2 regions of the Companilactobacillus zhachilii genome follow, and region 2 is predicted to be linked to the other one. Evidence: riboswitches for the same ligand, from Rfam matches in the RefSeq annotation. Region 2 holds a riboswitch; the other holds the start of a gene.

Region 1 (12,096 bases), 170 kb from region 2:
AGCAATCCAAAATCGGATTACTAGTCTCGTTTGTCATACTCTATACTTTTTAAATTGCCTTCCAAATACTTAATGCTTTAATTCAATTGTTCTGAAACTTCTCGAACCATCGTTGTTTTAGGAGATTTAGCTTTTCCGTAATTTTTCCCAAAAACAAAGGCAAAAATCACTGTCAATAAAGGATTCATCCAAACATAAAATGCACATGAGATGAAGACCACTGGACTGACACCCAAAACGCCGGAGATGAAAATTCCAGTCACACCCCAAGGTACTAACGCATTAATATCTGCCCCGCCACTGGCAAGGACTCGTGACAAATACTCTGGTTGAAGTTTTTGTTTCTCAAAATTCTTCTTAAAGGTTGCTCCAGGAAGAATGATAGAAATGTACTGTTCACCGACTAAGAAGTTGACACCAATGGCACTGATCATAGAAGTTAAAATTAACTTTCCAGGTGTATTAACTTGACTATTCAACTTGCCAATCAAATTATCCACCACGCCTAGTTTCAACAAAACTCCTCCTAGGGTTAAAGCAACTAAAATCAAAGAGATACTACCTAACATACTAGTAATACCGCCGCCACTAACAATCGCATTGATTTTCTTATCAGCAGAGTGTAATTGAAATCCATTCATGATTTGATCACTAACTGCCTTAACTGTGGGATGATCTATAAAAATATGCATAATAATAGCTGTAATTGAACCTGCTAGTAACGTTGGAATTGCAGGCACTTGGACAATTGCACAAAAAATTAAAACGGCAATTGGAATTAACATTAGTGGTGAGATAAAGAAATTAGCATTCAAAGCACTAATGATGTGATGAACTGAACTCATATCTGGATTGGCCGTCGAATGTCCGACAACTAAGAAAATAATTGCTGTTACGATTGCTGATGGTACTGCTGTATGAGCTATCGTTCTGATATGATCAAAAACATTATCGACGCCCGCAATTCCAGTTGATAAATTAGTTGTTCCTGAAAGTGGTGACATATTGTTGCCAAATAATGCACCAGACACAATCGAACCCGCCGTCAAAGCAACGTTGATGCCCATAACATGACCAATACCCATAAAGACGATACCCAAGGTACTAATCGTTGTAAAAGAACTACCTACGATTACACCAACTAAACAACAACTAATAAAAACGGTAAACAGAAAGAAACGAACGTTCAATAATTCCAAACCATAGACCATAATCGTCGGGATAACACCTGACATCGACCAGGCAGAAACTAATACACCAATCATAATAAAAATAATCATTGGGATGATACCTGGTTTAATTCCCTCAGCGATACCATCTTGCAACTCTTTCCAAGAGAAACCTCTAAAGCGGCCATAAAATAATAATAATGTAAAAGTTAATAAAATCGGGATTTGTGGAGTCATCTTCCAAGCAATCATCATCGTACCTAGCATGCCAAACATGACTAACATAATAATTAAACTTTCCCAAAAAGTTAAACGATTTTTCTTTTTCATATTTCTCACCCTAATTATTCTTTAATGGGGAGTTAAATGTCCCCGATTTTTGTTTATTTTGTTCATTATTTGCTCCAATAGGGTCTATAAAGATAGCTTTGTTTAGCGTCATTGATTTCATTCACATTAAGGATTTGACTAAAAGTAGCTTGCATTCGAAGTTTGTCGATAAATTTCATTTTAATTCCTCCTTTAATTCGTGCCCAAGAGTATAAAAAAAGCGCCCCTGCAACAATATGCAGGGACGCTAATTTGCGCGGTACCACCCAAAATTCAAATGGATAGACTAGTCCATTTGCTCTTTACTCCCGAAACGTGGGACACGTGATCTTGATTTTGTATTTCATAAAAATACCCTGCATGGCTCGCACCAACCGCCAATTCTCTGAACACCCAGATATTTTATTACTTGCGTTAAAATCAAAATCAATTTATGTAAGTAATCTTAGCAGAAGTTTTTTAGAATGCAAGAGTTTTATTAGAATTAATTAATTTTAATTTAATTTTTCTAATATAAATCCAATTAAAAACATTGTACTATTCATGGGTGCTGGTTTAATATGCCGCCTCCAGTAGCAAGAAAATTAGGTCGCTGTGGGGACCGACGAAAGCCAAGGTCTTTCGTCTCGATTTTGAACCTCGCAAAGTACGCGAGTTTCAAAAGTCGTCCCGTGGTGTAAGCACTAAAGTGCTAACGCCACCTTCACAGCGACCTAATTTTCTTACTCCTTCCGGCTAGTTCATTGTTCGTTTTTGAATCAATATTTAATAACTTTAAATATTATTCTGCCATCGATGAATAGAATAGTTGGATATAGAATATGTTTTAAATCTGTTAACTACTCTCGAGCATCAAAATAAAAATAAGGCCAGTAATCCGATTTATTTTTTTCAACCTTGGTTATTGAAAAGAATATAAAAAGAGCTAGATATTTTTTTCTTGGTATATATCCAGAAAAAAAAGCATCTAGCTCTTTTGAAAATATTCAATTTTAAATAATGCAGTATCTTTTCTATATGAATCAGAGTTAGTTACATCATATAAAAAATAACAAAAATATTAGTCTCTGGGTGCAAGAAATGTTGGCTGCAGTGCAGGTGGCGTTAGGACTTTACTATTACACCACGGGACGAGTTTTGAAATTCGCGCTTTTTGCGAAGTTCAAAATCGAGCCTGGAGACCTTGGCTCCATGCGGTCCCCACAGCGTCAACGTTGCTTGCACCCAGAGACGGCAACTGACAACCTAATACTTAGTCATTCATTTGATCTAACAAATTTTGCATTGCTTCATTGTTTGGATCTTGTTTGAGATAAAGTGCTAATGCTGGTCTCAACACATCGTTATTACCTGTACTACGCAAGATTTCAATTAAATCTGATAAATAATCAAGATTATCTTTAAAATCATCGAGAACTAACAAAATATTTTCTTGAGCATCGTTAACATCATCTGTTTCAAATTGTGACTTAGCCAAGTTCCATGTCAATTTAGGATTATTATTAACGTCACGTCCAGATAGTAGGTCCAAATTAGCTTTGAATTGACCTTTTGTAATGTAATAATCACTCAATTTAACAATTAATGGTAATGGATTTTCAACTTTCTTGATACCAGTCTCCAAAATCTTAACTGCCTCTGCTGAATCCTCTGCAGTTCCGGCATCAAAAGCGATTTGATACAAACGATCATCTAATTCATTCAAATTCAAACCAAGTTGAGCATACTTAAAGGCATCTTCATTCTTTTTAATATTCAAATAATCCTCTGCCAAAATTGGATAAGCGGTTGGATAATCACGATTAGTTTCCAAGAGTTTTTCTAAAATGGCAATAGATTTATTATAATTCTTCACTTGATTATATAAGAACCCTAATTGGAATTGTGCGTCTTCATTTAATTCCAGAGCATTCAATTTCTCATATTCACTAATGGCAGCTTCGTATTGACCATCCCCTGCTAAAGAACTAGCTTTACGAAAGACGATTGAAATTCCTGAATAGTTCTTAATACCCATATCAAGCAACATATCATAATACGTTAAGGCCTTGCTAAATTTATTCTCATCGAAATAAACTTCTGCCAAGGCAAATTTAAAGACTTCCTCATCGGGGTATTCACGGATACCGGTAAGAAGTTTTTGTTCGCTAACTTCATAGAGACCTTGTGATTGATAAATATCTGCAGAAACCAAGAGATTTTCGGCATAAGCAGGCGAATCTGGTGCGATTTGAGAAATATAATCCAACGCTTGGTCACTATCACCGTCAGAAACAGCAATTTCAGCCAATCTAGAGAGGATTTGACCCTCAGTAGGGTAAATGGTTAGAAGATGGTCATAAATCGTCTTAGCTTGCACTGAGAGGCCACGACTCATCAATGTCTCTGCCAATGAAAATTGGGTTTGGTCGTCATCTTCCAAAAGTGAATCTTGAATCAAACTATCAACTTGAGAAAAATCTCCATCATCAATTGTTTGAATAACTTCATCTGCTTTACTCAAAATAATACCTCCAATATTTTTGCGTAAAAAAAGACGGTCATCAGACCGCCCCTTTGATAGTTAAATTAATTATTTAACTGAATCCTTCAAAGCTTTACCAGGTTTGAATGCTGGAACTTTGCTTGCAGGAATTTTAATTTCTTCGCCAGTTTGTGGGTTACGACCCTTACGAGCAGCACGTTGACGAACTTCGAAGTTACCAAAGCCGATTAATTGAACTTTGTTACCTTCTGATAAGTTTTCTTGAATTGTTTCGAAAACAGCATCAACAGCAGAAGTTGCATCCTTCTTTGTCAAGCCTGTTTTACTTGCTACACTATCAATAAGTTCAGCTTTATTTGCCATATGTGAATACCTCCGGAAAATTGTAAAAATTTTAGAACACATGAACTTTTATTAATGCGTTCATTATTCTATTTACAAAAATACCATAGCAACGCCGTTGTGACAAGCATTTACCGTTTTTTTTACGATAATTCTTCTAAAATATAATTATATTTATAAAAACGGATAAAATACCGTCGTTCTAGCCTATTTTCGTTTTCTAGGAAGAATCTTAATTGGTGTTCCCTCAAAGTCAAAAGTTTCTCGCAATTGGTTCTTCAAGAATCTTTCATATGAGAAATGCAACAATTCAGTTTCATTCACAAAGACAACAAATGTTGGTGGTTGAACTGCAACTTGCGTCATATAGTAAATTCGTAATCTCTTACCATTAACTAATGGAGTTGGAGCAATTGAAGTAGCTCTCAACAAAAGATCATTCAAGACTGATGATTGAATACGACGTTCACGATTATCATAAACTCGTTCAACCAATTCAGGGATTTGATCAAGACGTTGATTCTTAGTTGCTGAAGTAAAGAGAATCGGAGCATATGCCAAATATTGAAATTCGGTTCTTATTTGATTTTCAAAGTCCTTCATCGTATTAGTATCTTTTTTCAAAGTATCCCATTTGTTAACGACAATGATGACACCCTTACCGGCATTGTGAGCATATCCGGCAACACGTTTATCTTGTTCACGAATACCTTCTTCAGCATTCAAAACAACACAGACGACATCAGATTTATCAATCGCACTCAAAGCACGTAAAACTGAGTACTTCTCAGTATTTTCGTAGACCTTACCACGTTTTCTGATACCTGCAGTATCAATCATAGTAAAGTCTTTATCAAGCTTTTCATCATGATACTTAGTATCGATTGCATCACGCGTTGTTCCTTGCATGTCGGAAACAATAACACGTTCATCACCTAAAATGGCGTTAACTAATGATGATTTACCAACATTTGGACGACCAATGAAACTAAACTTAATCGTATCATCCTCTTCAGCCTTATCATCATTTGGAAATGCCTTAACGATTGCATCCAATAAATCACCTAGGCCAGTACCTTGGGAGCCAGAGATTGGGTTTGGATCACCAAAACCTAATGCATAAAAATCATAGATATTTTGACGTTGTTCAGGATTATCGGCTTTGTTAACAGCTAAAATAACTGGCTTGTTTGTCCGATAAAGAATCTTAGCAACATCTTCATCCTCTTTAGTTACACCATTTTGACCATTAGTGATAAAGACGATAACATCAGCTTCATCAATCGCAATCTCAGCTTGTGTTTTAATTTGAACGGACATTTTTTCACCGCTCATTTCAATACCACCAGTATCAATTAAACGAAATTCTTTCCCTAACCAACTGGCACGGGAATAAATTCGATCACGTGTAACACCGGGTGTATCTTCAACAATCGAAAGTCTTTCATTAATAATTCGATTGAAAATTGTAGATTTCCCAACATTGGGGCGCCCTACTAACGCAACTACTGGAACAGACATATTTTGCCTCCCTGCTTACTTATGTTCATTAACTATTTCAGTTACTCGCTCAACTACTTGTTCAATGGTCATATCAGAAGTATCAACTTCAATGGCATCGTTTGCTTTCTTTAAAGGTGAAATTTCACGATGTGAATCCTTATAATCTCTGGCTGCAATCTCATCTTGCAACTCCTTCAAAGGTGTATTGATACCACGTTCAATATTTTCTTTAAAACGTCTTTGCGCCCGAACTTCAACACTCGCAATTAAAAAGATTTTGACTTCAGCATTTGGTAAGACAGTTGTCCCGATATCGCGACCATCCATAACAATATCTACATCATTGGCCATATCTCTTTGCATTTCAACTAATTCAGTTCTTACTTCCTTGATTGCAGAAACTTGTGAGACATTATTAGTGATCTCTTCAGTTCTAATTGCATCAGAAACATCTTCATCATCCAAAAGAACATGTTGGCCATCTTCCTTATTAAGAAAATGAATTTTATGTTCTGACATTAATTTTAAAATATTGAGAGTATCACCATAACCTACATTATGCTTTTTTGCAAGTAATGTTACTGTACGATACATTGCGCCGGTATCACAATATACAAAATCTAATTTCTTTGCAATCAACTTAGCAATTGTACTCTTTCCTGCTGAAGCTGGACCATCTATAGCAATTTGCATTAATTTCTCTCCTTAATAAAAGGGCCCAGACAAAATTGTCAGAGACCCTACACTTAAACTTAAATTTATTTAACTCTTAGTGTTGTACCTGGTGTTAATGTACCAACATTTCCATTCATACTCTTTAATTGAGCAGTTGTTAGATTGTTGTTGTATGCAATTCTAAACCAGTTGTCACCAGCTTTGACAGTGTAATATGAGGCACTATTACTGTTATCAGTTGATGTCGATGTAGAATTATTGGTTGAATTGTTTGCTGAATTATTATCAGAAGCTTGTTGATTACTTTGTGATTGTTGTGAATCAGCATTGCTTGTTGTTTGATTACTGTTTGTACTGTCAGAAGCTGTATTGTCTGAGGCGTTACTGTTGTTGTCAGCATTAGAAGCGTTATTACTATTAGAACTACTCTTCTTATTTTCTGATTCTGCGGCTTTCTTAGCGGCAGCAGCCTTCTTTTCAGCAGCGGCTTTTTTATCGGCAGCTTCTTTAGCAGCTTTCTTCTTAGCAGCAGCCTTTTTGGCTGCGGCCTTTTTCTCTCTAGTAGCTTTATCCTTATTCTCAACTGATTTTGTTGATTGGGTGCTATCTAGATCACCACTACCACTACCCTTAACAGCGTTGATCACTACGGGTGTAAACATAATCACGATCAAAGCAATAACTAAGGTAACAACTAAGGTATGATTACCACGTTGCTTCTCCTTTGAAACTGCACGTGAAACATGTCCGTCATCATCTGTATCAGAATCAAAACTCTTTTCCCAAGGCTTGACATCTTCTTGGTCGGTCTTGGGTTCGGCCTTAGATTCAGCTGCTTCTGGTTCAGAATCAGCATGAGACTTAGCCTCATCAGTTTTCTCTGAATGTGATGGCATAACTGGTGGTACTGGAACAAACTTAGCATCATTGGAATTATCAAGATCTGAATCTTGTTTTGCTTCACTTAAATGATCATTGCTTTCTTCAGATTGAAGATGATCTTCAGCTTCAGGTGCTGATTGATTATTTTCGGCAACGTTATTAGCGTCACTTGGTTCAGCACTTGCTTGTGGAGATTCATCATTAGAAGTTTGAGCATCAGAAACGGTATCATTTGTTGGTGTGTCACCATCACCTGTATTAATTAGATGATATTTTTTCAAATCCTCAAGACTGACAGATCCCTCTAGTCCTTGAGTGGATTTAGGAACACGTGAATCGCCAGACATATTGTTTTTATCATTATCGGCCATTAAAAACCAACCTCCTAATTTCTATCTCTTAAAGCATATCATAAAAGTTTAAAATTTTTCTTTAAAGATTTATAAAATTTCCCTATTTGATAGCAAAATGACCTTTAATTCGAGGATAAACGATAATTACGGCTGCTGATAAGATTAATGCCTTAACAATATTGAATGGAACTACGCCTGTAGCAACATATTGTGCTAGATTCATATTTAACTTCATCCCGACAACATTCATGTACAATGGCATAACTACTAAATAGTTCAAAACCGACATAATAATGGTCATGGAAGCTGTCCCGGCAATAATTGCCATCGCTCTTTGATCTTTTTTCCAGAAATAATTGAATGGTATTAATAACGATACTGAACCGACAAATGCTGCACCATTACCAATTAAACCAGCTACACCACTACCAGTCACAATAACATGGACCATCGACTTAATTAAAGCTATCAAAATTCCTCCCACAGGTCCATATGCAAAGGTCCCAATGATAGTAACGACATCACTCAGGTCAACTTTCAAAAAAGGCATCCAAATCAAAATTGGAAACTCGAAGAACATTAAAATTGTTCCCAATGCTGCAAAAATTGAAACCCCCACGATTGCTTGAAACTTGTATGTACTCTTTCCCATTAGAATCAACCTTCCTCAATCGATTTCCAAAGAAAAAAGGCCTATTTTGGGCACACCAAAACAGACCTTACTCTGTTTTCTTTCATCTAGACTTTAACTATCGGTATGGGAATCAAACCCATTCGGCCAACCTAAGTTGGGTCGCGGACTATACCGCCGGTCGGGAATCTCACCCTGCCCTGAAAACCAATTTATTAAATTTTATACTCTCAATATAGCAGATATTGGGTAAATTACAACTAATCAATATTCATAACGTCTATAACTAAATTGTATACGTTTGCAAAAATCTTGTAAATTATCAATTATCTCCAATATTTTGACTAACATTTTTAAAGACATTGCTAACGGCACAAACACATAACGACCAACCAATTAAGCCATTTTTCATAAAAATATGCGCAACTTAATTGTTTATAAACGCAAAATATTCAGAAAATGTGCAGAAAGTGTGCAGTTATGAAAAAAAGGTGAAATAAAACATAGCTTTACAAGCATGTTTTATTTCATCTTTTATAGTCACAGGATAGTTGTTTCCTAGTCCCTACTTGTTCTTTTTCAATTCTGCCACTTCTTGGCGTGTCAAATCACGATATTTACCAGAAACTAAACCATCTAATGTCAAGAATGAATAACTTTCACGGGCCAGTTTTTCAACCTTATGTCCGACTGCATCAAACATATTCTTAACTTGATGGTTATGGCCTTCATGAATTGTAATCTTAACAATTGACGAGTTTTTCTTCTTGTCTTTTGACATGACCTTTACTTTAGCCTTAGAAGTTGTATATCCCTTTAATTTAATACCATTTTCTAGCTTCTTGATTTCTTCGGTTGCCAAAATACCTTCAATTTTAGCAACATAAGTCTTATCAACGTGATAGCGTGGATGCATCAAATGGTTAGCAAACTCACCATCATTGGTTAATAACAACAAACCAGAAGTATCATAATCTAGTCGACCGATTGGATAAACACGTTCTTGAACATCTTCTTCCAATAAATCGGTAACAACTTTCCGATCTTTATCATCTTTTACCGCTGAAATAACACCACGTGGTTTGTACATTAAAATATAACGTTTCTTTTCTTCTTGTAAAGGCATCCCATCAACTTCAATTTTGTCATGATTGTCGACTTTAACGCCCATTTCAGTAACCACTTTATTGTTAACTTTAACGTGGCCAGTTGCAATCATCTCTTCTGACTTACGACGTGAAGCAACTCCTGCGTCAGCCATGAATTTTTGTAATCTAACTTTCTCCATTAATATCTCCCATATTTGAATTATCTTCAAATTTTTCTATTTTTGGTAATTCTTCGATACTTTTAATTCCAAAATAGTCAAAAAACTCATCTGTTACAACATATAAGTTAGGATGTCCTGGGACATTCTTCTTACCATTTTCCTTGATCAGCTTTCTCATCAACAAAGTATTCAAACTACCAGAACTTTGAACACCACGAATCTCGTCAATTTCTATTCTTGTGATCGGTTGACGATAAGCAATTATTGACAACACTTCTAAGGCCGCTTGGCTCAACTTAGAACCAAGACCGGCTTTAAAATACTTTGTTAGCAATTCTGCAAATTCATTTTTCGTAACTAGTTTATAAACATCATTGAAATCAACCAACTGAATTCCAGAATCAACGTCGGTCATTAATTTAATTTTTAGTTCTTCAATATTTTGACGCAAGGCAGCACTATCGATCTCCAAAAGTCCTGCTAGGTCTTTTTCTTTGATTCCCTGATCACCGGCAACAAATAATAGTGCCATTATCTTTGCTTGATACACGTTTAATTCCTCAATTCAATAAATAATTCACTTTTAAAATCGGCTTGTTGAACTATCACCAATTGCTTGCTAGCTAATTCCAAAATTGCCATAAAGTCTGTTACGATTTCTTCAATATTATCATGTAACTTCAATAAAGCCTTAAATGTCGTACGTTTAACAGTCTTTAATTCGCTCATGATATTATTCGTCGCATCTTCAATTGACAACGTTTCATTCTCAATCGTTTCAGTCTCTGGTTGACGATTCTTTTTTTCCCGCAACAATTCAGCATACGTTGATGCTAAGTCGTCCAACACAACCGAACCAGGCTCTAAAAATTGTTCTAATTGTGTCGTCGGTAAACTTACTTCTTTATCGAGCTGCTGCTTTCTGACTTGTTCCTTTTCCTCAAAATAAGCCGCTACACGTTTATATGTTTGATACGTTAACAATTGCGAAACTAATTCATCACGAGGATCATCAGCTTCAAATTCGTCATCAATTTCATCTGGAGCTTGTGGTAACAGCATTTTACTTTTAATTGACATCAAAGTAGACGCCATCACCAAATAGTCTCCGGCAATATCCAGTTGTAAAACTTTCATACCGTTCAAATAATCAATGTATTGCTGAGTAATTTGTGCAATTGGAATATCGTAAATATCTACTTTTGATTCTTTGATCAAATGCAACAACAAGTCGATAGGGCCTTCAAAATCTGTTAAGACTAAATTTAATTTTTGCATCAATCTGTTTCTTCCATGTCTTTATCTTTTTCGAGTTTCTCTTTATTTTTACGCCATTGAATCAACTCTGCATTTAAACCGAAGTTGGCCAAAATAACCCGCTTAGGAGACTTTTGTTGAATATCATCAAAAATCTTAAAAATATTGCTTTGAGAACGATAAGACGGATTCAATGAAATATATTCAACAAAGACCGTTCGCTCTGAAAAAGACAATGCCACGATTCCAGAGAAATCATCTAGGTTACTTTTCCATAAATAAAGTTGCCGATTTTCGTCTTCTGAATAAAGTTCCAGTTCTTGTTCCAAATTATCTAAATCTTTGAGGTCCGTGATGTATGATAAAAACCCCATTGCAATTTTTTTATTCTCATCACTATATTTATTAAGCATTGACTCTCCTCCTAAGCACGTGGAAATGATTCATTATACACTTGTTTCATATGTGTTTTGTTAACGTGCGTGTAAATTTGGGTAGTCGAAATGTCAGAGTGCCCCAATAATTCTTGAACAACTCTCAAATCGGCGCCATTTTCTAATAAATTAGTCGCAAATGAATGCCGCAAAGTGTGCGGTGTGACATCTTTTTTTATCCCAACCTGGGCGATATACTTTTTAATCATTCGCCAAATAGATTGTCGGGTTAGCTTTTTGCCACGGAAATTCAAAAAGACTTCTTTTTGGGGACCATACTCGGCCACCAATTCTGCCCGTGTTTCCGCAAAATACTTCTTTAACCAAGCAATCGCTGTATCACCAATTGGCAACAACCGTTCTTTATCACCTTTACCTAATGTCTTAATTAACTTCAAGTCCAAATGTAAATCATCCATACTTAAATTAACTAGTTCACTGACACGCAATCCGGTTGCATACATGACTTCAAAAATGGTCCGGTCACGTACACCAAGAGAAGTTGATACATCAGGTGATTCAATCAAGGAGTTAACTTCGTCCATTGATAAAACAACTGGCAAATGTGTCCCTTTTTTAGGAGCATCCAGCTCATTCATCGGATTGACTTTAACCTTGTCAACAATTTCCATCCACTGATAAAACTTACGTAGTGAAGAGAACATCCGCATTTGGGAGGTCTTTGACTTATTCATTTTATCTTGCTCGGCAAAAAATTGCGTTACTACAAAGTGATCTTCCGGATAAAATTTAATCTGTCTCTTT
Region 2 (12,096 bases):
ACACTAGATTTTGGAATCAATGCGATTCAAACTGATTGGCCAGATGTATTGAACGAGTACAGAAGTCATTTAATTTAAGACTTAGGTAATTGTAAATAAAACCCAAATAACCATCTATTTTCGACCTACATTAAAATTGGTTGAAAATAGATGGTTATTTATTTTTAAATTGTGCTTTGTGGCGCTGTAAGATCTCGTAAAACATCTTCAATATTTCCTGAAAATTCAATAGTTTGCTTTTTAATTGAATCTGGAATAACGATGTGGTCACGATTGATGATAATATAATTGGCTTGTGGAGCTAATGCCAGCATGTCGAATATTGGTTTGCGCAAATTAGGATGATTTTGTCCAACGCCCAATTCTAAAACAGTTAAAGGGTTATGCATAGAAATTGTTGAATTTAGAAAGGCCGAAAACTTCTCTTGACTTTGAACGGGTTTAAGATATTTTGCATTGAATGGTAGATGAGGCAATAGTATATTTCCGCAAGTTTCACACTTAGGTAATGAGTCAAAGGTAAGCTGATTTTCTTTGTCAGCAGCGAGGATTTTTTCAGCAATTGGTAGTGACTTAATTTCTTGTCTATTATCATGTGAACCAAAGCACTGAACCGTTCCCCAATCACCTTCGGTAGCTAAAACGGATTCGTCATTGAAACCAGCGAGATTAAAGTGATATTCACCATTAGATGTGGCAATTAAATAATCCTTGTTTTTTAGTAATTGTTTCAAAGATTGCATTTGTGGACTGATGTGATAATTTCCAACAAAATAATTTATTAAACGAGCCCAGACTTGCCAAGCATCCAAAAGATTATCATACGGATATGATAATGCTGAAAGGATAGAATTAAAATGATACTTGGGAATGAGATCGCCTAGGATTTTTTGGAAATCGTCGTTATTTTGGAAAATATTGATACCTTCACCGATTGAAAAACCATTACTGGCAGTGACTAGAACGTGGGGAGCAGAATTTAAAATTTGTTTGGCTTGATTTAATTTACTTGTCATTTTTAGCCTCAACTAACTGGTTTCGGACGTCGTGTAATACTTTAGCAATATCGTTTTGCATGGCTAAACCTTTGTTTTCTAGTTGTTCAGGTAAAAAGGCATTGTCACGATTTACGGAAATATAACTAGCGTTTGGTAAATTGTAGCTTAAAGTCCAGAAGGGTTCTTGAATGAACATAGGTGTCATACGTCCAACTCCAAGTTCAATGAATAATGTTTTAGCACCTTGATGACTTAAAAGTGCATTGGAAATCTTAGTATATTCTTCTTGGTATTTTTTTCCTTCCAAAAAATTACCATAGCCACGAACCCATGGGAACGCTTCAGCACCACAGTGTGGACAATGGGGAATTAAGTCAGTCGGTATCTGAGTGTCATCACCCATAGCTTGGATCATTTGGTCGATTGATTTAGTTGCATCCCAAACATCATCGGTACAAGCGTTAGAACATTGAAAGAAACGGTGGTCTCCCTGAATTTCAGAAACTTTAGTCTCGTCAAATTCTTTTATAAATTGTGTATCCTGATTAGTAGTTACAATATCAAAATCTTTATCTTGTAAAATTGTTGCTAGATCCTGATACGGTTGTCTGACTGGGGCATTCAAAGTTGTATGTAAAAATGTTGCTAAGTATCCCCAGTAAGTTTCACGATTAGGGAAGGGATATTGCATACCAGCGAAAGCACCTTTAAAACCATATTTCTCTGAAAACTTTCCGAAATTTTCATAAAATGATGGCGTATCAGTGTAATAGAAATCACCGCCACCAGCAGCTGATAATCCTGATGCACCACCGATTACAACATATTCTGCATCGTTAAGCATTTTGCTAAATTGATCAATTTGTGTTTCATATTTTTCAGGTTGTTTAGTGCTTAATTTTATGGGCGTCTTTCCTTGCGCATAGGTGGAATAGTTACTCTGAAAACTTTGTTGTGCTTGTAAAACTAGTTGTTCATAAAAAATCATGAAGATTTCCTCCAAAAAGTTGTTTATTAATTAAATTCTTGACACGGTGTAACGAAATTAATAAAGTTTATTTTAACTAATGGGGAATCAAAGTTAAGAACAGTTATTACGAATTTGTATTTTTTTAAACATAACTGGGAAAGTGTAATGGAGTTTAAAATGACAAATATAAACAGAAAAATTGATCGTAGAACCTTGTACACCGTACAAATAGTGAAGGATTCATTTTTGAAATTAGTTGAAGAGAATGGATATTCAAAAATAACTGTAGCAAAGTTATGTCGAAGGTCCGATATTACACGAACGACCTTTTACTTGCATTTTGATAATATAACCGCAGTGTTAAATGCGGTATTAGATGATGCACTTGATTTTCAGTTAGTTTCTGAAAATGGACCATTTAACGATGAGTCATTTATTCCAGCATGTCAAAGAGTGGCTAAGTCTGGTAAATATCAGGCTTTGTTCATGGACTCTAATTTGACCGAATATATTATCGGCCGAATTTATTCACATGAAAAGGACAGAATGATTCCAGATATTATGAAGAAGACTAATCTCAATCAAAAAGATGCTGATTTGATGTTTCAATACACTTTGCGTGGTTCATTTTACGTAAATTATCAACATCATTGGCAAAGAACAGCCGACTGGAAACACGATGTAAAATTAATGAATTATTTTGTGGAAAGTGGTTATAAAGCCTTTCATGAACGTTAAATCTATGGACTTTGGCCCACTAGGAATCACTAGTCATTGATAGCAAAATAATATTTTAAATATTGATTCAAAAACAAACAATGGACTAGCCGGAAAGAGCAAGAAATTTAGGTCGCTGTGCAGGTGGCGTTAGCACTTTAGTGCTTACACCACGGAACGAATTTTGAAATTCGCGTACTTTGCGAAGTTCAAAATCGAGTCTTGAGACCTTGGCTCAAGACGGTCCCCATAGCGACCTGAATTTCTTGCTCTTGGAGGTGGCATATTTAAATAACTCGCATTGCAATTATATTTTTACTGTGATAATATCGCTTTTGAAAACTGAATAATGATTTCTTCGGGGCAGGGTGTAATTCCCGACCGACGGTAACAACTAAATGTTGAAGTCCGTGACCCGCGTTTTGCGGTGGATCCAGTGTGAGTCTGGAACCGACAGTATAGTCTGGATGGGAGAAGAAAAATAAGATTTTTTCGTACTCAGTACGTTTATTTAAGATTGTCTTCGAAAGAAGTCTTATTTGGCTTAATAAAAATAATGGGGCCCCGCATTTTTGCGGGACCTTTTTTTTGTGGGGTGAATAAGATTGACAGATCAGCAGTATTTAGAAATAGCAATAAACCAAGCAAAAAAAGGATTGGGTCAGACTTGGCAAAATCCTTTAGTTGGTGCAGTTATTGTTAAAAATGGTCAGATTTTAGCGAAAGGTTATCACCATCGTTTTGGTGAGAATCATGCTGAAATTGATGCCATTAGTCATTTAAAAAATGAGAAAGAGGCCGCTGGAGCGACAATTTATGTGACCTTAGAACCTTGTAGCCATCAAGGAAAGACACCACCATGCGTCAATAAAATAATTGAACTGGGATTTAAGCGCGTAGTTATTGGTCAAATTGATCCTAATCCACTGGTTGCGGGAAAAAGTGTTGAACGTCTGAAACAGCATAATATTCAAGTAACCAATTTGGATAATAGTGAATCACTGAACCCAGCTTATAATTTTTATTTTCAAAATCAGCGGCCACTCATTACTTTGAAGTATGCCATGTCATTGGATGGAAAAATCAATCAAAAAGATGGTTACCGCACTATGTTAACTGGCAAGGATACCTTTCAAGATACTCAAAAATTACGACAGATGAACCAAGCTATCTTGATTGGCGAAAACACTTTGAAAGTTGATGATCCTAAATTAACAATACGGTCGAATCCAGCATTTCCACCTTTTAGGATTGTATTGATTCATAATGCTCAAAAATTAGATTTACAACAAGCCATTTTTCAGACAAAGGGTCCCATCTATATTTTGACTAATCACAAAAATGAACAAGTTTTACCAGAAAACATTCACGTTTTAGTTGATGAAGTTTGGACGCCACGAAAAATTATTGATTTTTTGACCCAACAAGGAATTCAATCTTTGCTGATTGAAGGCGGCAGTCATATTCATGCCGACTTTGTTAAAAGTAATTTAGTCGATAATTTAATTGTCTATATTGCGCCGAAGTTGATTGGGGGAACTGGGTTACCAAGTGTTTGGGGACCAGGAATTTCCGAGATGATGAATTTCAAGTTCAAACAAATTACTCAATTAGGATCAGATATCAAAATTTCTGCAAAGAGGGTGTATTGATGTTTACAGGAATCGTCAAAGGACAAGGAAAAATCGTGCAACTGCAAGATAATCATGGAACTGAACAAATTAGGATTGCATCATCATTGATTGACCCTGAGAATTTTGCAATTGGTGAAAGTATTTCGATCAACGGAGTATGTTTAACGATTACTAAATTTCAAAATAACGACTTCTGGGTTGATGCCATGCCAGAAACTTTAAAGAGAACTACTTTCGATGAGCTGCAATTGAACAGTCTAGTTAACTTGGAACCGGCTCTACAAGTGACGGAACGCTTGAACGGCCATTTTCTCTTAGGACACGTTGATACGACAGCTGTAGTAACTAAAATTGAAGAACAGTCGAGTTCTAAGGTATTTACTTTAAAAATAGATTCTAGCCAAATGCCATTTATTGTCGAAAAAGGTTCTATTGGAATAGACGGTGTCAGCTTAACGGTTGTTGCTGTTGGATCAGACTGGTTTCAAGTAGCCTTGATTCCTTACACGTTAAAAGAAACAATCTTAGGACAATTGAAATCCGGAGAAAAAGTAAACATTGAGACTGATATCTTAGGTAAATATGTCGTGAAAATGAATAATGAGGTAGTTGACTATGAGTAAAGATGAGTATATTCAAAGAGTTGGATCAGCAATCAAAGCTTTAAAACAAGGACAATTAGTAGTTGTCGCTGATGCCGTTGATCGCGAAGGTGAAGGAGATATGGTTGGGTTGGCTGACTTTGCGACGCCTTATACAGTTAACCAAATGATCAGTCAGGCCAAAGGATTGTTGTGTGTTCCGATGAGTCAACAAGTGGCACAAAGATTGTCTCTGGAACCAATGATTTCCCACGGGACAGATGCTTTTGGAACAGCTTTCACAGTTAGTTTGGATGCTAAAACAACTACGACAGGCATCTCAGCTTATGACCGTGCCGATACGATCAAGACTCTAGCTGATCCGACAAGTAATTGGGACAGATTTTATCATCCAGGGCATATTTTTCCACTCATTGCGAAAGATGGTGGGGTCAAAACTCGTGGCGGACACACTGAAGCAGCGGTTGATTTGGCCAAACTTGCTGAAGTTACACCAGTGGCCTATATTTGTGAGATTGTTAAAGAAGATGGTCACATGGCTAGAACAAAAGATTTACAATTATTTGCCAAACAAAATAAGCTCAATTTTTTGACTATTAACGATATTTTAAAGTATCGAGAGTTTCAGGAAAATGCACAGATTAAACCTTACGCGACCGTTGACTTGCCAACAGCTTATGGGCATTTTCAGTTACAAGCATTTGGAGATGGAGAAAAAGAACCAAACTTATTGATCTCTAAAGGTGATATTACCGGTAAGGAGCCGTTATTAGTGCGCGTTCACAGTGAATGTCTGACGGGTGATGTTCTTGGTTCACTTCGTTGTGATTGTGGTCCGCAATTGCGGGAATCGTTACGGAGAATTGAACAAGCTGGCCGCGGTGCGGTGATTTATTTACGACAAGAAGGTCGTGGAATTGGTTTAACTAATAAATTGCGCGCCTATCATTTACAAGATACAGGGCTGGATACAGTTGAAGCAAATCAGGCACTTGGCTTGCCGGCAGATGCTCGCCACTATGATCTTGCTGCTGAAATCCTTAAATCTAAAGGTATTAAACAAATAGAATTAATGACGAATAATCCTGATAAGGTCAAGCAACTGCAAGAATCAGGAATCGAAGTTGTTCAAAGGATTCCCTTAGAAGTGGGCTTAACAAAGGAAAATCAAGATTATTTAAAAACAAAAAAAGAGAAATTTCATCATATATTGAGTGAGGTAAAGTAAAATGAAGGAAATTACTACTAAGCAAATTAATGGTTCTAAGAAAATCGGTATTGTGGTCGCAGATTTTAACAGTATCGTTACTAGCGCATTATTGCATGGTGCAGTTCAAAAGCTTCAAGAAAGTGCGGTTACTTCTGAGCAAATTATAGTTGTCCATGTACCTGGTGCCTTGGAATTAGCTCGGGTCGTCAATAAATTATCAAAGAGTGGCTTAGTCGACGGGATAATTGCATTAGGTGCGGTTATCAAAGGTGAGACGAATCATTATGACTATGTCTGCAAAGAAACTGCAGCCGGATTGAGTCAAGTGTCCTTGCATGGTGCGGTTCCCGTTATGTTTGGCGTTTTGACCACTGAATCCTTAGCTCAGGCAATTGATCGTGCTGGAGGTAAATCAGGTAATAAAGGAACCGAGTGCGCTGCAGGAATTGTGCAGATGCTTAGTGTTGAAGCTCAAATAGATGAGCTGGCCTAAGGTAATATTCGATAGAGTGAAGTAATTTGATGATGCCAAAAGACACCTTTGAGAAATCAAATGATTTTTCGAAGGTGTCTTTTAGTTTGGGGTTATTCGGTTTGTAGTTTGTTGTACACATTAGTTGGCATGTCATTTTTGAAAACTTCTTTATAAGTGATGACGTAAGCACCCTTAGCAGTAACTTCTAGGAAGTGTCCTTGTTTAAGTTTGCCCATACCAGTGAATTTAATGGGATGTTCATTACCATCTTTGTCGTAACTAGTCAGGGTATAGTTGTAATTTCCATAGCCGTCTTCATCTTTTCCCTTGGCATTGTCAATTTTAACAAAACGTGGTTCCTCTTTAACTAGGAAATTGAATTGTCCCATTAATTGGGCAAAATCATCTGTCCGATCCTTTGTATAAACACAAGCACCAACGTAAACTAATCCGATAATAGAAATTGTTAAAAATAGTGATTTCAATAATTTTCTCATAAGTGAATTTTCCTCCTATGACTAGGTTATTAGAATTTACTATTTTTTTACATTTGATTTACTTACGAATTGCTTACAAATATGTAAGGAAACTCGTGGTGCTAGTTAAATATGCCGCCTCCAAGAGCAAGAGATTCTGGTCGCTATGGGGACCGATTCGAGCCAAAGAGCGGTCTCGAATCTCGCTTTTGAACCTCGCAAAAACCGCGAGTTTCAAAAGTCGTCCCGTGGTGTAAAGGATAAATCCCTAACGCCACCTGCACAGCGACCAGAATCTCTTGCTCTTTCCGGCTAGGTTATTCGTTGTTTCTAAATCAATAGTGAGTAATTTTCAATATTATTATGTTACTGGTAATTAAAGTCATAGGATAAGGGGGGATATTTGGATTTTAAAATTAATTTTAAATATAGTTAAAAATCAACTAGTACTACACGTATGTAAGGATATATTATTGCAAAAAAGTTTGGGACAAAACATAGCTTTTTCCACCCAAAGCAAATTGCGTTAGCAATCCTAAATCGTGTTCTTTCCCAAGTTTGGTTATAGAATCGAAAATAAAAAAGGCTAGGTATTTTTCTTGGTATAAATCAGAAAAATGTCTAGTCTTTGATTATGTTCAATTTAAAATAATATATCACTTATCCAAAATACTTAGTAGCAATGGTTTTATAAATATCAATGTACTTCAAGTAGTCATCTTCAAAGACAAATTCATTGATTTGGTGGGCTGATTCATTACCGGGACCGGCAACAACCACATCTAAGTTTTGATTAGCTTGAATAAATTGTGAGGCATCTGTACCACCAGGGGCACCAACGGTTAAAATATTTACTCCAAGGACATCTTTATAACTATCACGAACAAGTTTCATGAACTTGGAATCAATATCAGTCTTAACAGGCCAGTTGCTGCTTGAAAGTTTGAATTCTAAGTTCATTCTTGGATCGGCTTGGTTCATCTTATCAATGATATCTTTTAACTCAGTGATGATTTTATCGTTGTTATATTCTGGAATGGTTCTGATTTTAACAGTCATTTCAGCATAATCAGGGATGGTATTTTCTTGTTTACCACCGTTCATAATTGTTACGGATGGCTTAGTAGTACCAAGGACATCATCGTCAGTTTTAATTAGCTCTTGGAAATAAGCGGCTTGTTTGTTGTAGTATGCAACTAAGTTGTCCAAAGCATTGATACCAACTTCAGGCATTGAACTATGAGCAGCACGACCGTGAGAAATGACTTTGTAAGTTACAGAACCTTTGTGTGCGCAAAAGGCGGCAATACGTGATTCTGGTTTTTGACCGTTGGTTTCGATCAGACCAGCACCAATTAATTTTTCCATTGCTAGACGAGATGATGAATTACTTGGTTCACCAACAACTAAAGCATCAACATCGTCTACGTAACCTTCTTTAGCAAGCTTGGCCGATCCGAGTTCTCCAATTTCTTCACCGACGGTAGCGATGAACTTGATATTACCTTTGAAGTTATCATCTTCGTTTAATTCAATTAAGGCAATAGCAAGTCCAGCTAAACCGCCTTTCATATCAGATGTACCACGTCCAAAGATTTTGCCATCAATATGCTTAGGGTTGAAAGGACCATAATTCCACTTATCATTGTCAACAGTAGGGACAACATCCTCATGTCCGGTAAATCCCAGAAAGTTTCCGTTACCCTTTTTAATAGAAGCAATTAAATTGTAGCGGTTATCGTCATATTTATTTAATTCAGTGGCGATGCCATTTTGTTCAAATAACTTTTTTAGATAATTAGCGACAATTTCCTCATTTCCATTAACTGTCTCTAACTTGATCAAATCATCCAAAACACTTAGTCTTTGTGCTTTATCCATTTTAAGCCCTCCAAGATAATGTATAATATTAGTAATAAACGTATCAACTTATATTTTAGTATTTTTTGCTTAAAATTAATAATAAAAGGACGTGCAAAATGAATTTATTAATGAAACTTGACCGTTGGTTGGGGATTTTACTATTAGTTGTGGCTTTATTGGGCTTTATTTTTAAATGGTTTAGCAATTCACAATTGTTATCAGCGGCAGTTGCTGGGGGAGTATTGTTGTTGATTTCAGCAACAGCAGATATTGATCGACCTAGCAAATAGCCGTAAATGTGCCGCCTCCAGGAGCAAGAGATTTTGGTCACTATGGGGGACCGACAAAAGTCAAGGTCTTTTGTCTCGCTTTTGAATCTCGAACAAACCGCGAGTTTCAAAATTCGTCCCGTGGTGTAAACACTAAAGTGTTAACGCCACCTGCACAGTGACCAAAATCTCTTGCTCCTTCCGACTAGGGTATTCGTTGTACTTGTTGTACTTAATGAATGAGGATTTTTAATGGCTCGGATATGTAAGTGTTGATTATATATTTCTGAATTTACCGGAGTATCAATTTTGAAAGATAATTTGTAACCATATATATGAAAAAAGTCTGAGCAAATAATCGTATGATTATCGGCTCAGACTTTTTAGGTCACAGTTATCTGTGTTAGTTTACTTTTTTACGCCCATCAGGTGTGTACTTATTATTTTGATGTCTTCGATAGAGATAATAAATACCACCGATGATTGCTAGGATAACAATCAGTGGCAATATTATGTGAATGAAGAATGAGAATAGTAGCAGGGCAATAAAGAAGCCCAAAACGTATTTCCAAATGTTATTCATTTAATTCTCCTTTTCTAATTGTGTCTTAAATTTTATTCATAATCCTATTAAAGGTCAAGTAAAAGAGTTTTTGATTGACTTTGTTCATAAAAGCACGTAGTATAACAGACAGTCGCTACCCTTTGATACGGAACATAAAGGAGGAGTGAATAATATGAAGTATAGAATTTTATTAGATCTTAAGGATCAATTATTCACCGCAGTTGATGTTAAAGATAGCAATAACTTTGGTAACGGTACAACCATTGAAAAAGCTATCAATGATTTAAAGAACAACAATAAAGCTGCATAAATGTATAAATTTAATTCGTCAATGATTTAGGTCATTGGCGTTTTTTTATTATTCTGGATTGTCGACCGCAAAGTCTCCAAAAGTGGCATTAACAGCTTTAGCTAAGGCATGTGGCTCAATTAAAATGGATTGGCCAACTTTACCAGCGGAGACAATGATTTTTTCGGAACGTTCTGCTTCATTATCAAAGAAAATAGGATAGTTATGTAATGAATGAATTCCCACAGGACTATTGGCTCCGTGTTCAAAGCCACTTGTCTTAATGAGGTCCTTCAATGGAACCATACCGACTTTCTTGTTACCAGATAACTTAGCCAGCATCTTGTAGCTTAGGTGCTTATCTAATGGCAACATACCAACAAGCGGACCAGTCTTATTACCAGTAAGGACTAGTGTTTTGTAAATTTTATAGCCGTCACGGGTACTTTTATCAGTAACTAACTCTTGTGTATCACCATCGGCTTCTGTTTCAAATGTCATTGGAACATAATCAACTTTTTCTTTATCAAGAATCTTTTCAACTAATGTTTTTTGTATTTTTTTCTTTTTACTCATTTTTTCTTTTCAACCCCTAAAACTTAAAGCTTACTTAGTATATAATAACAAAGCTATTAATTTTTAAAAGCGAAGTGGCCTTGTGGGAGGAAAAATTTATTTTAATTTTCCAGGTCTATTTTCACGTGATTGTTATATAATTATTAGCGTTACAACAGGATAAGGAGCGATTAGCATGAGTTTTTTCAAAAAACATCAAGAAGATCCTGCCAAGAATGATTTTAGTAAAATTTCTCAAGAAATTAAGAATAGTCCTAAAAAATTATCTGAGGCTCAAAAGTTATTTAAGAATGATGAATCTTTAAGAAAAAAGGTCGTCGATGGTCCTAATAAAGTATCTCGAGATGACAATAAGAATTAAAAATAAGAAGTCTGACGAAATAAGATCAAATTTCAAATATTAAGGTAAATGGCTCCAGTAATCCGATTTCGGGTTGCTGGGGTCATTTATTTTAAACGGAAAAAATGTTTGTCAGTGTCAAAAATAATCTTACCCAATTGAAATAAGATTCAGTTCTGTTGAAACTATTTTCAATATTAATGAAAACGATTGTTTATCGAATCATTCTTGGATAAGATTTGGGTAAGTATAGACGAGAAGAGGGAAGTAGGTGGGAACTAAATGAATAGTGATAAATTAATTGCAATTGATGTCGGTGGAACTTCTATAAAGTATGGGTTGTGGAATCAAAGAAGTTTAATGCTTTCTAATAAAGATAGTGTTAAAACTCCAGAGACACTGGAAGAGTTTTATGGGGTTATTAAATATATTGCTGATAAATTTCATAATGAGCAGATTCAAGGAATTGGCTTGAGTATTCCTGGTGCTGTTGATCAATCTACTGGAATTATCAATGGTGTGAGTGCGTTACCTTATATTCATGGTTTCAAAATACTTGACGAACTAGAAAGCTTAACTGGTCATCAAATGGCGATGGAAAACGATGCAAATTGTTCTGCTTTAGCCGAAATATCAATTGGAGCAGCTAAAGATTTTAATAATATTGTCTTTCTCGTGATTGGTACGGGTGTCGGTGGTTCAGTTGTCATTGATGGTAAGATTGTTTACGGCAGTCATCTTTATGGAGGGGAACTGGGCATGATGCTAGGATCCAATGGTCAAACGTTGAGTATGGCCGGAACGGCAGTCCATTTAGCTGAACGGTATAATAAAAAATATCAGACAGATTTTTCGGGACAACATGTTTTGGAATTAGCTGATACTGGTGATAGAGGGGCCATCAAAGAGGCTCAAGTAATGTATGATAGTTTGGCTCAAGCTATTTATAATTTGCAGTTTGTAACTGACCCTGAAGCAATAATCATTGGTGGGGGAATCTCAGCCAATAATAACTTCATTGCTAATTTGAAGGCAGCTGTGACAAAGTTGATGGCTCAGTGGGGTGATAATGTTTTGGCCCCACAAATAAAACCAGCTAAGTATCGGAATGA

Evidence for each region. Region 2 has a riboswitch for FMN ahead of ribD (bifunctional diaminohydroxyphosphoribosylaminopyrimidine deaminase/5-amino-6-(5-phosphoribosylamino)uracil reductase RibD). Riboswitches for the same ligand answer to the same signal wherever they lie in the genome.
Region 1: linked by a shared signal. The riboswitch ahead of D1B17_RS06900 (ECF transporter S component) and the one ahead of ribD (bifunctional diaminohydroxyphosphoribosylaminopyrimidine deaminase/5-amino-6-(5-phosphoribosylamino)uracil reductase RibD) in region 2 are both predicted to bind FMN.

The regions. Positions count from the first base shown of each region.
Region 1 covers NZ_CP031933.2:1,513,108-1,525,203, forward strand. Annotated here, with positions in the region: gene nhaC (Na+/H+ antiporter NhaC) at 78-1,499, opposite strand; gene D1B17_RS06875 (tetratricopeptide repeat protein) at 2,752-4,002, opposite strand; gene D1B17_RS06880 (HU family DNA-binding protein) at 4,072-4,347, opposite strand; gene der (ribosome biogenesis GTPase Der) at 4,534-5,847, opposite strand; gene cmk ((d)CMP kinase) at 5,863-6,522, opposite strand; gene D1B17_RS06895 (LysM peptidoglycan-binding domain-containing protein) at 6,588-7,757, opposite strand; gene D1B17_RS06900 (ECF transporter S component) at 7,840-8,391, opposite strand; FMN riboswitch at 8,462-8,582, opposite strand; gene D1B17_RS06905 (pseudouridine synthase) at 8,936-9,658, opposite strand; gene scpB (SMC-Scp complex subunit ScpB) at 9,645-10,172, opposite strand; gene D1B17_RS06915 (segregation and condensation protein A) at 10,193-10,918, opposite strand; gene D1B17_RS06920 (RibT protein) at 10,918-11,310, opposite strand; gene xerD (site-specific tyrosine recombinase XerD) at 11,322-12,096, opposite strand, start outside.
Region 2 covers NZ_CP031933.2:1,344,274-1,356,369, forward strand. Annotated here, with positions in the region: gene D1B17_RS06125 (glycerophosphodiester phosphodiesterase family protein) at 1-78, shown strand, start outside; gene D1B17_RS06130 (hypothetical protein) at 165-1,016, opposite strand; gene D1B17_RS06135 (SIR2 family NAD-dependent protein deacylase) at 1,006-1,986, opposite strand; gene D1B17_RS06140 (TetR/AcrR family transcriptional regulator) at 2,146-2,706, shown strand; FMN riboswitch at 3,036-3,168, shown strand; gene ribD (bifunctional diaminohydroxyphosphoribosylaminopyrimidine deaminase/5-amino-6-(5-phosphoribosylamino)uracil reductase RibD) at 3,291-4,337, shown strand; gene D1B17_RS06150 (riboflavin synthase) at 4,337-4,942, shown strand; gene ribA (GTP cyclohydrolase II) at 4,935-6,149, shown strand; gene ribH (6,7-dimethyl-8-ribityllumazine synthase) at 6,151-6,624, shown strand; gene D1B17_RS06165 (YxeA family protein) at 6,717-7,103, opposite strand; gene D1B17_RS06170 (M20/M25/M40 family metallo-hydrolase) at 7,743-8,963, opposite strand; gene D1B17_RS12600 (hypothetical protein) at 9,062-9,235, shown strand; gene D1B17_RS06175 (DUF2207 domain-containing protein) at 9,618-9,797, opposite strand; gene D1B17_RS12605 (hypothetical protein) at 9,952-10,089, shown strand; gene D1B17_RS06180 (aminoacyl-tRNA deacylase) at 10,138-10,644, opposite strand; gene D1B17_RS06185 (hypothetical protein) at 10,820-11,005, shown strand; gene D1B17_RS06190 (ROK family protein) at 11,267-12,096, shown strand, end outside.